One region of the Bacillus paramobilis genome, then DNA from elsewhere that is predicted to be linked to it. Evidence: riboswitches for the same ligand, from Rfam matches in the RefSeq annotation. Region 1 holds a riboswitch; the other holds the start of a gene.
What was found. A riboswitch is a leader RNA that binds a small molecule or an ion and turns the genes downstream of it on or off. The one in region 1 is predicted to bind S-adenosylmethionine.
Positions count from the first base shown of each region.

Region 2: linked by a shared signal. The riboswitch ahead of AABL52_RS26065 (MetQ/NlpA family ABC transporter substrate-binding protein) and the one ahead of AABL52_RS06165 (bifunctional homocysteine S-methyltransferase/methylenetetrahydrofolate reductase) in region 1 are both predicted to bind S-adenosylmethionine.

Region 1 covers NZ_CP151108.1:1,181,152-1,186,689, reverse strand. Annotated here, with positions in the region: gene metH (methionine synthase) at 1-185, opposite strand, end outside; gene AABL52_RS06165 (bifunctional homocysteine S-methyltransferase/methylenetetrahydrofolate reductase) at 185-2,017, opposite strand; SAM riboswitch class I at 2,088-2,197, opposite strand; SAM riboswitch class I at 2,402-2,511, shown strand; gene metI (cystathionine gamma-synthase/O-acetylhomoserine thiolyase) at 2,605-3,717, shown strand; gene metC (cystathionine beta-lyase) at 3,714-4,877, shown strand; gene AABL52_RS06150 (cysteine hydrolase family protein) at 5,037-5,538, shown strand, end outside.
Region 2 covers NZ_CP151108.1:5,109,394-5,114,931, forward strand. Annotated here, with positions in the region: gene AABL52_RS26050 (FAD-binding oxidoreductase) at 1-999, opposite strand, end outside; gene AABL52_RS26055 (hypothetical protein) at 1,112-1,876, opposite strand; gene AABL52_RS26060 (NAD(P)-dependent alcohol dehydrogenase) at 2,022-2,930, shown strand; SAM riboswitch class I at 3,011-3,125, shown strand; gene AABL52_RS26065 (MetQ/NlpA family ABC transporter substrate-binding protein) at 3,210-4,022, shown strand; gene AABL52_RS26070 (methionine ABC transporter ATP-binding protein) at 4,035-5,075, shown strand; gene AABL52_RS26075 (methionine ABC transporter permease) at 5,050-5,538, shown strand, end outside.

The sequences.
Region 1 (5,538 bases):
TCAATATAAGCTTTATGAATCTTTAAAATGACATCAGGCCTTGTTTCTACTAAATATTCATTACAACCTTCGTACTCTTCTCCTCCAAAATCTTCCGCAGTTAAGTCCTCTTGCTGGATCATTGTTCCCATTGCACCATCTAATATTAAGATGTTATTTTGTAATTTTTCTTCTATACATTTCATCAGTTAATACCTTCTTTCACTTCTTGCTTTTCTCTCACATATTTAACAAGATGTTCTGTAATTTCATATTTTAGAAATGGTGTAATAAGATAAATGCCGTTAAAATATTTCATCGCTGCATCGATCAATTCTTGTGAAATGCGAATCCCTTCCTCAATTGCTGCCTCTTTCGTTTCATGTCCATCCATTCTCTCCCTTATTTCTTCAGGTAGCGTAATTCCTGGCACCTCAAAATGAAGAAAATCTGCATTCCGTTTACTTATTAGTGGCATAATCCCAATAAAAATAGGTTGTTCCAAATGCTTTGTCGCTTCATACACTTCTTCAATTAGCGCGATATCGTAAATTGGCTGTGTTAAGAAATATTCCGCTCCAGCATCTATTTTCCGTTCCATTCGCTTAACCGCTGCTTTTAAATGTCTTACATGCGGATTAAACGCACCTCCCACCGAAAACCTTGTTGCTGGCCCTATTGATTTCCCTAAAATGGAGCGCCCATCGTTCATTTCTTTGATCATTTTAATGAGCTCAATAGAGGACAAATCATATACAGAAGTGGCACCTGGAAAATCACCAACGCGTGCTGGATCTCCAGTTAAAGCTAGCACTTCTTCCATGCCTAACGCTGATAAGCCTAGTAAATGAGATTGTAGTCCGATGACGTTATGGTCTCTACACGTTAAATGCGTCAATACTGGAATATCATGCTTCGTTAATAATGCCCCCATTGCCATATTCGAGACGCGAGGCGATGCTAATGAATTATCTGCTAGAGTAATAGCATCTGCTCCAGCTCTTTTCAATGCTCTTGCGCCTTCAAAAAATCGCTGCGTATCTAATGTTTTCGGTGGATCTAATTCCACTACTACTGTCGTTTGTTTTTTTGCTTTCTCTGCTAATGTGACATGGGCTTTCGAACGTTTCTCGTGTGTATGAACTACTTTCGGTCTTTGAATCGTATCCTTTTCTATTACAGGCGTAACATTTAGAGTAGCACGTTTCATACTTTCAATATGTTCTGGAGTCGTGCCACAACAACCACCTAATAACCGAATACCTTGCTCAATAAATTTCGGTGTCATCGCTTCGAAATAAGCTGGACTTCCCTCATATACGTAACGTCCCTCCACATAATTGGGGAGACCTGCATTCGGATATGCTGACAAGTAGCCATTTTGCGGAATCGATATCATTTTAAAAGCTTCCGTCATATGAAGCGGTCCTAGTTGGCAGTTCAATCCAACAACATTTGCACCGTAATCTAGAAGTTGTTTTAATATTTCATTTACATCATTTCCATTTTGAGTTGTGCCTGCCTCATGCAATGCTAATTGAGCTACAATTGGAATATTCGTTTGTTTTCGTAGCACCTGAACAGCATGAAGTAATTCAAACTCATCATAGAAAGTCTCTAATAGCAGTCCATCAACCTGTTCTTCTAGTAATGCACTTGCCTGCTCCAGTAACATAAATTCTCGCTCCATATCAGTTGTCGTAACAGCTCCGATATGTTTCATACCGCCAATTGTTCCTAAAATTGCATTTCTATCTGTAACAGATGCTTTCGCCAATTTTACTGCCGCTCTATTAATTTCAGTAACTTGATTTTCTAAACCATACATACGCAATTTTGCTTCATTTGCTCCGTACGTATTTGTTTGAATTACATCTGCCCCAGCAGCTACATATTGCTTATGAATCGATATAATTAAATCTGGATCAGATATGTTCAATTCTTCAAAACTACTTTGCAAACCATGTGAATGTAATAACGTTCCAACCGCACCATCACCTATTACAATTCCTTTTGATAATAAATCTAGTAATTTCACAAATCTCCCTCATTTCTATCAATATAAAAACCCCCTCTTCACTTTGAAGAGGGGGACATAATCGTTCCTCCTCTTATTATGCAAAACAATCGTTTTGCAGGTATTAGCACCGTTTCAAACATTTCGTTTGAAGGTTGCCGGGTTTCACAGGGCCTTTCCCTCCACCGCTCTCAATAAGAGTTTGTCTTTATTATTTTATTTATGTAGCTAAAAGGAAATGCGTTCCCCTTTTAACAATGTTTGTTAATTTTTTTAATAAATTTAGCATGCACAAATACAAAAGTCAATGACACTTGCGGAAAAATAAAAATTATTTAAAATAAAGTTGCAATTCAATTATCTTTTGTTGTAAAGTTAAAAACATAATAAAATTTCATACGAACATTCTTATCTAGAGAGGTAGAGGGACTGGCCCTATGACGCCTCAGCAACCATTAACATTTGTTAATAAGGTGCTAATTCCAGCAAATTGTGAAAGATTTGACAGATGAGAAGAAGACTCTATTCAAACCGAAAGCCTTCTTCTTAGAAGGCTTTTTTTATTTTACATTCACTTAATTGTTAACTTTAAAAGGAGGAATTTTTACATGTCAACTATTGAAACAAAACTAGCACAAATCGGAAACCGGAGCGAAACTACAACAGGAACTGTTAATCCGCCTGTTTATTTCTCAACTGCTTATCGTCACGAGGGAATTGGTAAATCTACTGGTTTTGACTATTCACGAACTGGAAATCCAACTCGCGGTCTTTTAGAACAGGCAATCGCAGACTTAGAATACGGCGAACAAGGTTATGCCTGTAGCTCCGGAATGGCAGCTGTTCTCCTCGTCCTTTCGCTATTCCGTTCTGGAGACGAACTTATTGTGTCTGAAGATTTATACGGCGGCACTTATCGATTATTTTCTGAGCACGAAAAAAAGTGGAACGTTCGATGTAGATACGTAAATACACAATCTATTCAACAAATTGAGAAAGCTATCACAGCTGAAACGAAAGCTATTTTCATAGAAACTCCGACTAATCCATTAATGCAAGTTACTGATATTGCCGCTGTCGCAACTGTAGCGAAAAGACACGGACTACTCCTTATTGTAGACAACACATTCTACACGCCTTATATACAGCAGCCATTAACAGAAGGTGCTGACATTGTACTTCATAGCGCAACGAAATATTTAGGTGGGCATAACGATGTACTAAGCGGACTTGTCGTTGCAAAAGGAAAGGAACTTTGTGAGGAAATCGCTCATTACCATAATGCCTCTGGTGCAGTCTTAAGCCCATTTGACTCATGGCTATTAATTCGTGGTATGAAAACGTTAGCGCTTCGTATGAGACAACATGAAGAAAATGCAAAAGCAGTTGTCGCTTATTTAAATGATGAAGACGGGGTGACAGATGTATTTTATCCTGGAAAAGGCGGTATGATCTCATTTCGCCTGAAAGATGAAACGTGGATCAATCCATTCTTACAATCTTTATCCTTAATTACATTCGCTGAAAGTCTTGGTGGTGTTGAAAGTTTAATGACCTATCCAGCAACGCAAACACACGCTGATATTCCAGAAGAAATCAGAACAGCAAACGGTGTATGCAATCGTCTTCTTCGATTTTCCGTGGGCATTGAAAATAGTAACGATTTAATTCAAGACTTAAAGCAAGCCATTACACTTGTAAAAGAAGGTGTAAGAATATGAGTTATTCTATAGATACACTCTTACTGCACAACCAATATAAACATGACTCACAAACAGGAGCTGTTAACGTTCCCATCTATAACACATCAACATTCCACCAGTTTGATGTAGATACGTTCGGGAAATATGACTATAGCCGCTCTGGTAATCCAACACGTGAAGCTCTTGAAGATATCATTGCATTATTAGAAGGCGGAACAAAAGGATTTGCCTTCGCATCGGGAATTGCAGCGATTTCTACTGCATTCCTCCTTCTTTCACAAGGTGATCACGTACTCATTTCAGAAGACGTATACGGAGGCACTTATCGAATTATAACTGAAGTTCTCTCCCGTTACGGTGTTTCACATACATTTGTTGATATGACCAATTTAGAAGAAATAAAGCAAAACATTAAGCCAAACACAAAACTCTTTTATGTGGAAACACCTTCTAATCCACTTTTAAAAGTGACAGATATTCGTGCTGTTTCTCAACTTGCAAAATCTATTAATGCCCTTACTTTTGTTGATAATACATTTTTGACACCATTATTCCAGAAGCCACTTGATCTTGGTGCCGACGTCGTTCTTCATAGTGCCACAAAATTCATTGCCGGTCATAGTGATGTTACTGCCGGATTAGCTGTTGTCAAAGATGCCGAACTCGCTCAAAAACTTGGATTTTTACAAAATGCATTCGGCGCTATTTTAGGTCCTCAAGATTGTTCTCTCGTGCTTCGCGGCCTAAAAACATTGCATGTACGTCTTGAGCACTCGGCTGCTAACGCCAATAAAATTGCACACTATTTACAAGAGCACGCTAAAATCCAAAATGTTTATTATCCTGGCTTACAAGCACATCTTGGATTTGATATTCAACAATCTCAAGCTACATCAGCCGGAGCTGTCCTATCTTTCACTTTACAATCAGAAGACGCACTCCGCCAATTTCTATCAAAAGTAAAATTACCTGTCTTTGCAGTTAGTTTAGGAGCTGTCGAATCGATCCTTTCCTACCCAGCTAAAATGTCACATGCAGCACTATCGCAAGAAGCTCGTGATGAAAGAGGGATTTCTAATTCATTACTTCGGTTATCCGTCGGCCTTGAAAATGTGGACGATTTAATATCCGATTTTGAAAATGCCCTTTCTTATGTAGAAGAACCTGTAAATGCATAGAGAGAAAAGAAGATATGAAATTAAGTTATCATATCTTCTTTTTATGCTGTTGCGTATATTTTACTTTTCATATAGTTCATAAAAAAACGAAAGAGCACCCTCTATTTCCAAGTAATGAATTAATTGATATATTAAGAAGTAAAAAAAGGGGCAAAAACAATGGATACTTGCGCAGATGTTTTAATCGTTATCGATCTACAAAACGGAGTATGTTATAGCGAAGAACATTTATTTGATTTACAAAACTTACTTACAAAAGTAAATAACAGAATTTCTTCATACAGAAAATCAAATAAACCAATTCTTTTCGTTCAACATTGTGATGATAATTTAGTACCCGAAAAAGAACTTTGGGCTATTCATGCTGATCTAGATGTTCAAGAACAAGATTTTTTTGTAAGAAAGACACATGCCAATTCATTTTATAAAACAAACTTAAAAGAGATTTTAGATCAATTATCTGTACATCGTATTGAATTTTGTGGTGCCCAAACAGAGTACTGTATGGATGCTACGATTAAATTCGCTCATGGACTAGGATACGAAAACTTCATGGTACAGAAAGCAACCTCTACATTAAATAATCCATTTATGTCCGCAAAAGAGACAATTGATTTTTATGAAAATATATGGAATCACAGATTTTTAAAATTGATACAAG
Region 2 (5,538 bases), 1.4 Mb from region 1:
CATAAAGGCACTATCCGACCTCATAACATTATTTCGCGTCTCATACTTTCCATCTGTACGTTCAAAATAACTTCTTTGTATATCCCAAAACGTATTCTTTCCCCAATCACTATAGCGTGATAAACCGAGTAAAAATTTCGGTACAGCTATAATATTTTCTTCTTTTAATTTACTGTACTCTTCCCTCATATTTTGATTTTCCGCCAATGTATAATCTGTCACATACATCTCTTTTAAAAATGAATTGGGGGCAACAGAAATACGGGCTAAGTGCATACGAACATTTTCTTCTCTCTTCACTTTATCTTTGAAATAAGACGTGTATTCTTTATAATCTATCATTCTCGTGTGCATTTCATATAATTCATCATCAGTTAGCTTTAATGTCACATCTAAAATCACACCAAATAATCCGTATCCCCCAATTACATACGGAAACAAATCAGCATTTTCTTCTCTACTTACATTACGCACCGTGCCATCTGCCATTAACAATCTGAACGAATCTACTGTATCAATCAATGCTTCATGACGAATATCACGCCCATGTACATTTACACTTAATGAACCACCGACAGTAAAAATATTTTGAGATTGCATGACTTGAACCGCAAGACCATAGGGATTGATTTTCTTTTGAATGCCATTCCATGTGACACCGCTTTGCACCTTAATCCTCTTCTTCTCTGGATCAAATTCTAATATTTTATTATACCCCTTCATATCAAGCATCGTGCCGTTCGGATAATACGTCTGTCCTCCTTGGCTATGTTGCATACCTGCAATGGAAATTTTCTCTCCGGAAGTATTTGCATCTTGCACAACCTGTTTTAATGAACGTTCATCCTCAGCATTTTCAACACCTTTAATTTTCGTTGGAAGCAACTTTCCTACATCGCTCATAATAGGATGATCTAGTTGCTCCTTATATGTATTTATAGATGTCGTAAGTAAAACTGTATAAGCTAAAATGACCACCGCTATCTTTCTTTTTTTCAAATGACACTCTCCTCTTCTACATCTTTTCCTCTTCATATTGTACCTATTTTCCTATGAAGAAAGTATACAAAAAAGAGGGCACCTTATTTTAGGTCCCTCCTCATCAAAACTGTTACTTTACTGCTGGCAATTGTATTGGGTCAAACTTTTCGTACGACGTATATTTTGCGTTCGTAATAATATGTGCTTTATCCTTGCCGTTACTACTCATAACCATGTCTATCTTTGCTGATTCATATTTAAAATCTTTTGTAATGATATATTCTGCATCCACTTCTTCTATCTTCGCATTTTGTGCTTGTAACATTTTCTTCTGCGTTTCATCCATGCTAGTTAACATACTTTCTGTTTCTTGCCCTTTTAATGTAAATTTCAGTTTATATTTATCTCCGCTTTTCTCCATCTTCATTTTATCTAAAACTACTTCCGGTACTTCTAACTTATCTATAATATCTTGAGTCGCTTTCATTCCACCAGCGTTTAATTGCTCCTCTGGTACAGTTATAACTTCTCCTGTATTAGGGTTTTTCACCTCACCAGCAACTTTACCATCCACAGTATACACTACAACATTTGTACCAGAAATATTCATTTCAGAACGAGAATTCTTTGTCTTTGGCTCTAATTGCATCTTAGCCTTTAATATATCCATCTCTGTTCCCTCAGCTTTTACTCCTACACCATATGTCATCGTTACATGCTCTTCATTTTTAAAAGCTTCGTTCGTTTTCTTGAAAACATCCTTCGCCGCTAATTCTTTTTCTTTTTGAACTGATTCTTTTTTCGGTTCATTCGTCTTTGTTGTTTTCTCATTACTACATCCTACCCCTAGACTGATTGCAAACACTAAACTCGAAATAAAAATAATTTTTTTCATAATGTCGCCCCCTTTTCCAAAATAATATCACCTCTTTTCCTATGAAATCTATACAATTTTTAATCTATATTCGCTATATAGCGACATGTTTAATGAAGATTTTAAATATGATGTAAATAACAACAACTAAATTCAGGAGGTCATTATGAAAGCAATTATTTGCACAAAGTATGGACCACCTAACGTTCTTCAACTTCAAAATATAGAGAAACCTATACCTAAAAAGAACGAAGTATTAATTAAAATTCACGCAACAAGTGTATCAACTGGAGATTGTAGAATACGCGGTTTTAATAGTCCCCTCTTATTTTGGATTCCTATGCGGATCATATTAGGTTTCAGAAAACCAAGAAAACCTATACTCGGCGTAGAGTTATCCGGTGAAATCGAAGAAATAGGAACAGATGTAACTCAATTTAAAAAAGGTGATCCAATTTTTGCATTAACAGAACTAAACCTCGGTGGTTATGCCGAGTACACATGCGTACATGAAAGTGGATTAATAGCATTAAAACCTACCAATGTGACGTATGAAGAAGCTGCAGTTATTCCTTTTGGTGGAACTTCAGCATTACATTTTCTGAGAAAGGGTCGTATAAAAAAAGGGCAACAAGTGCTCATATATGGTGCCTCCGGATCAGTAGGAACAGCTGCTGTACAACTTGCTAAATATTTAGGTGCGACCGTTACGGCTGTTTGTAGTAATTCAAATTTTGAACTTGTTCAATCTTTAGGAGCTGATAAAGTAATTGATTATACGAAAGAAGATTTTACTAAACGGGGCGAACGCTACGATATTATATTTGATGCAGTTGGGAAGTATAAAAAATCCCTTTGTACAAATACATTAACACCCAATGGAAAATATGTATCTGTGAATGGAATGATGGCAAAGGTAAGTAAAGAGGATATGATTCTACTAAAAGAACTAACTGAAACAGAACATTTAAAACCTGTTATTGATAGAACCTACCGATTAGAAGAAATTTCTGAAGCTCATATGTATGTGGAAAAGGGACATAAGAAAGGTAACGTTTCGATTACCTTAAAATAAAATATATTCAGAAAATAACGTTGACAATTCTTTTTGTAAGATTTACTATTAGTACCATATTAAAAAACTACATACACAAACTCTTATCAAGAGTGGCGGAGGGACTGGCCCGATGATGCCCGGCAACCGAGCTTATGACGTATAAGCTAAGGTGCTAATTCCTGCAAAACGATTTTTCGTTTTGGAAGATAAGAGAGGATCCTATTTTGTCTATTCGGCACCTCTCTTATTTTGAGAGGTGCTTTTTATTTTGGAACGTATATGGAGGGGGAATTATAGATGAAAAAAGTATTATTAAGCATTGTAAGTGGAGCGGTATTATTGCTAGGTGCATGTGGTGCTAATTCTGATAAAGAGGTAAAAGCATTAGATGAGAAAAAGATTACTGTCGGTGTAACTGGCGGACCGCATGAACAAATTTTTGAAAAGGTAAAAGAAGTGGCAGCAAAAGACGGACTCGAAATCGATGTAAAGGTATTTAATGATTATGTAGCACCAAACGTATCCTTAGATGAAAAAAGCCTCGATATAAATAGCTATCAAACGAAATCATATTTAGACGTATTTAAAGCTGAGCGCAATATGAAATTAACGGAAGTATTTTCAACAGTAACATTCCCTATGGGCGTATATTCTAAAAGCTTAAAGGATGTAAAAGACTTAAAAGAGGGCGACGCAATCGCTGTACCAAATGATCCAACGAATGAACTTCGAGCTTTAAAGCTATTTGAAAAAGCAGGAGTTTTAAAAGTGGATCCAAAGGCGACAGAAAAAGCGACTGCGAAAGATGTCATTGAAAATCCGAAAAATTTAAAGATTGTTGAATTAGAGGCATCTCAATTACCAACACAGCTAGGTGAAGTGAAAGCAGCTGCAATTAATACAAACTTTGCATTAGGTGCAAAATTAAGCCCAGCAAAAGACTCCATTTTCCGCGAAGGTAAAGATTCACCATATGTGAACTGGGTCGTTGTTCGCACTGAAAATAAAGATGATGCTGTTGTAAATAAATTAAAGAAAGCTTATCAATCTAAAGAAGTAAAAGAATTTATCGAGAAAAAATTTGATGGTTCTGTTTTACCGTCTTGGTAGGAGCTGACGATAATGATTGAATTAAAAAATGTATCCAAAGTATTTACAACAAAAAAAGGGAATGTAGAAGCTCTTAAGTCTACTTCCCTTCAAGTAAAAAAGGGCGAAGTATTTGGAATCATTGGATATAGTGGCGCTGGTAAAAGTACATTAATTCGATGTGTAAATTTATTAGAAAAACCAACGACAGGAAATATCATTGTAAACGGCCAAGACTTAACAACTTTATCAGCAAAAGAACTAGCAAAATCGAGACAAAAAATCGGGATGATTTTCCAAGGGTTCAATTTACTTAAAACTGTGACAGTTTATGAAAATATCGCATTACCGTTACGTCTATCTGGTCTTTCCAAAAATGAAATTGAAAAAAGGGTAGAAAAGTATTTACGTATTGTCGATCTTTTTAATCGAAAAGATGCCTATCCGAGTGAACTTTCTGGTGGCCAGAAGCAGCGTGTTGCCATTGCACGTGCACTATCACATGAACCTGAAGTGTTATTAAGCGACGAAGCAACGAGTGCTTTAGACCCAGAAACAACGGATTCTATTCTTGACCTATTACTAAAGATTAATGAAGAAATCGGGATTACAATTTTATTAATTACACATGAAATGAATGTCATCCAGCGTATATGTGACCGAGTTGCTGTCATGGAACATGGAGCAGTGGTTGAAAGCGGGACTGTGAAGGATATATTTACAAATCCACAACATGTAACAACGAAGAAATTCGTAAATAGTGCATTTGCAGCGAAGATTCCAGAAGAAGTACAAAAAGAACTACAAACTACCGGTGAAATTGTAACTCTCTCCTTTATAGGGAATGCTTCAGGAGAGCCAGCATTAGCTGTCGCTACAAAACGTTTTCAAGTGTATCCAAATATTTTATCCGGTAATATTACACAGTTAAAACATGAATCATATGGGAAACTGATCATTCATATGCAGGGTGAGAAAAATGAAATAGCCCGCGCTTTATCATTTTTACAAGAGAAAGGGATCATCGTAGAAGGAGGTAGAACAGATTATGGGGAACAAGTCCTTTTTGGATGAATGGGGTAAAGTCATATGGGAAGCAACCATTCAAACATTTCAAATGACATCTATTTCGCTATTCATCTCTATCCTTATTGCATTACCACTTGGCGTTACACTGGTTTTAACGCGACCTGGTGGACAACATGAAAATAAAATCATTTATCCTATTCTTAATACCGTTATTAATATCATTCGCTCTCTTCCATTTATCATTCTATTATTCTTCATTTTACCTTTTACAAAGTTTCTAATGGGAACATCCATTGGTGTGCAAGGTGTTATCGTACCACTTGTCGTATTCACAGCTCCTTATATTGCACGATTAATGGAGGCAGCTTTATTAGAAGTAGATCGTGGTGTTATTGAAGCTTATCAAGCGATGGGCATTTCTACTATAAAAATCATTTGGCACGTTATGGTGAAAGAAGCTCGTCCCTCCCTTGTACTTGGCTTAACAATTGCAACAATCGGCCTAATT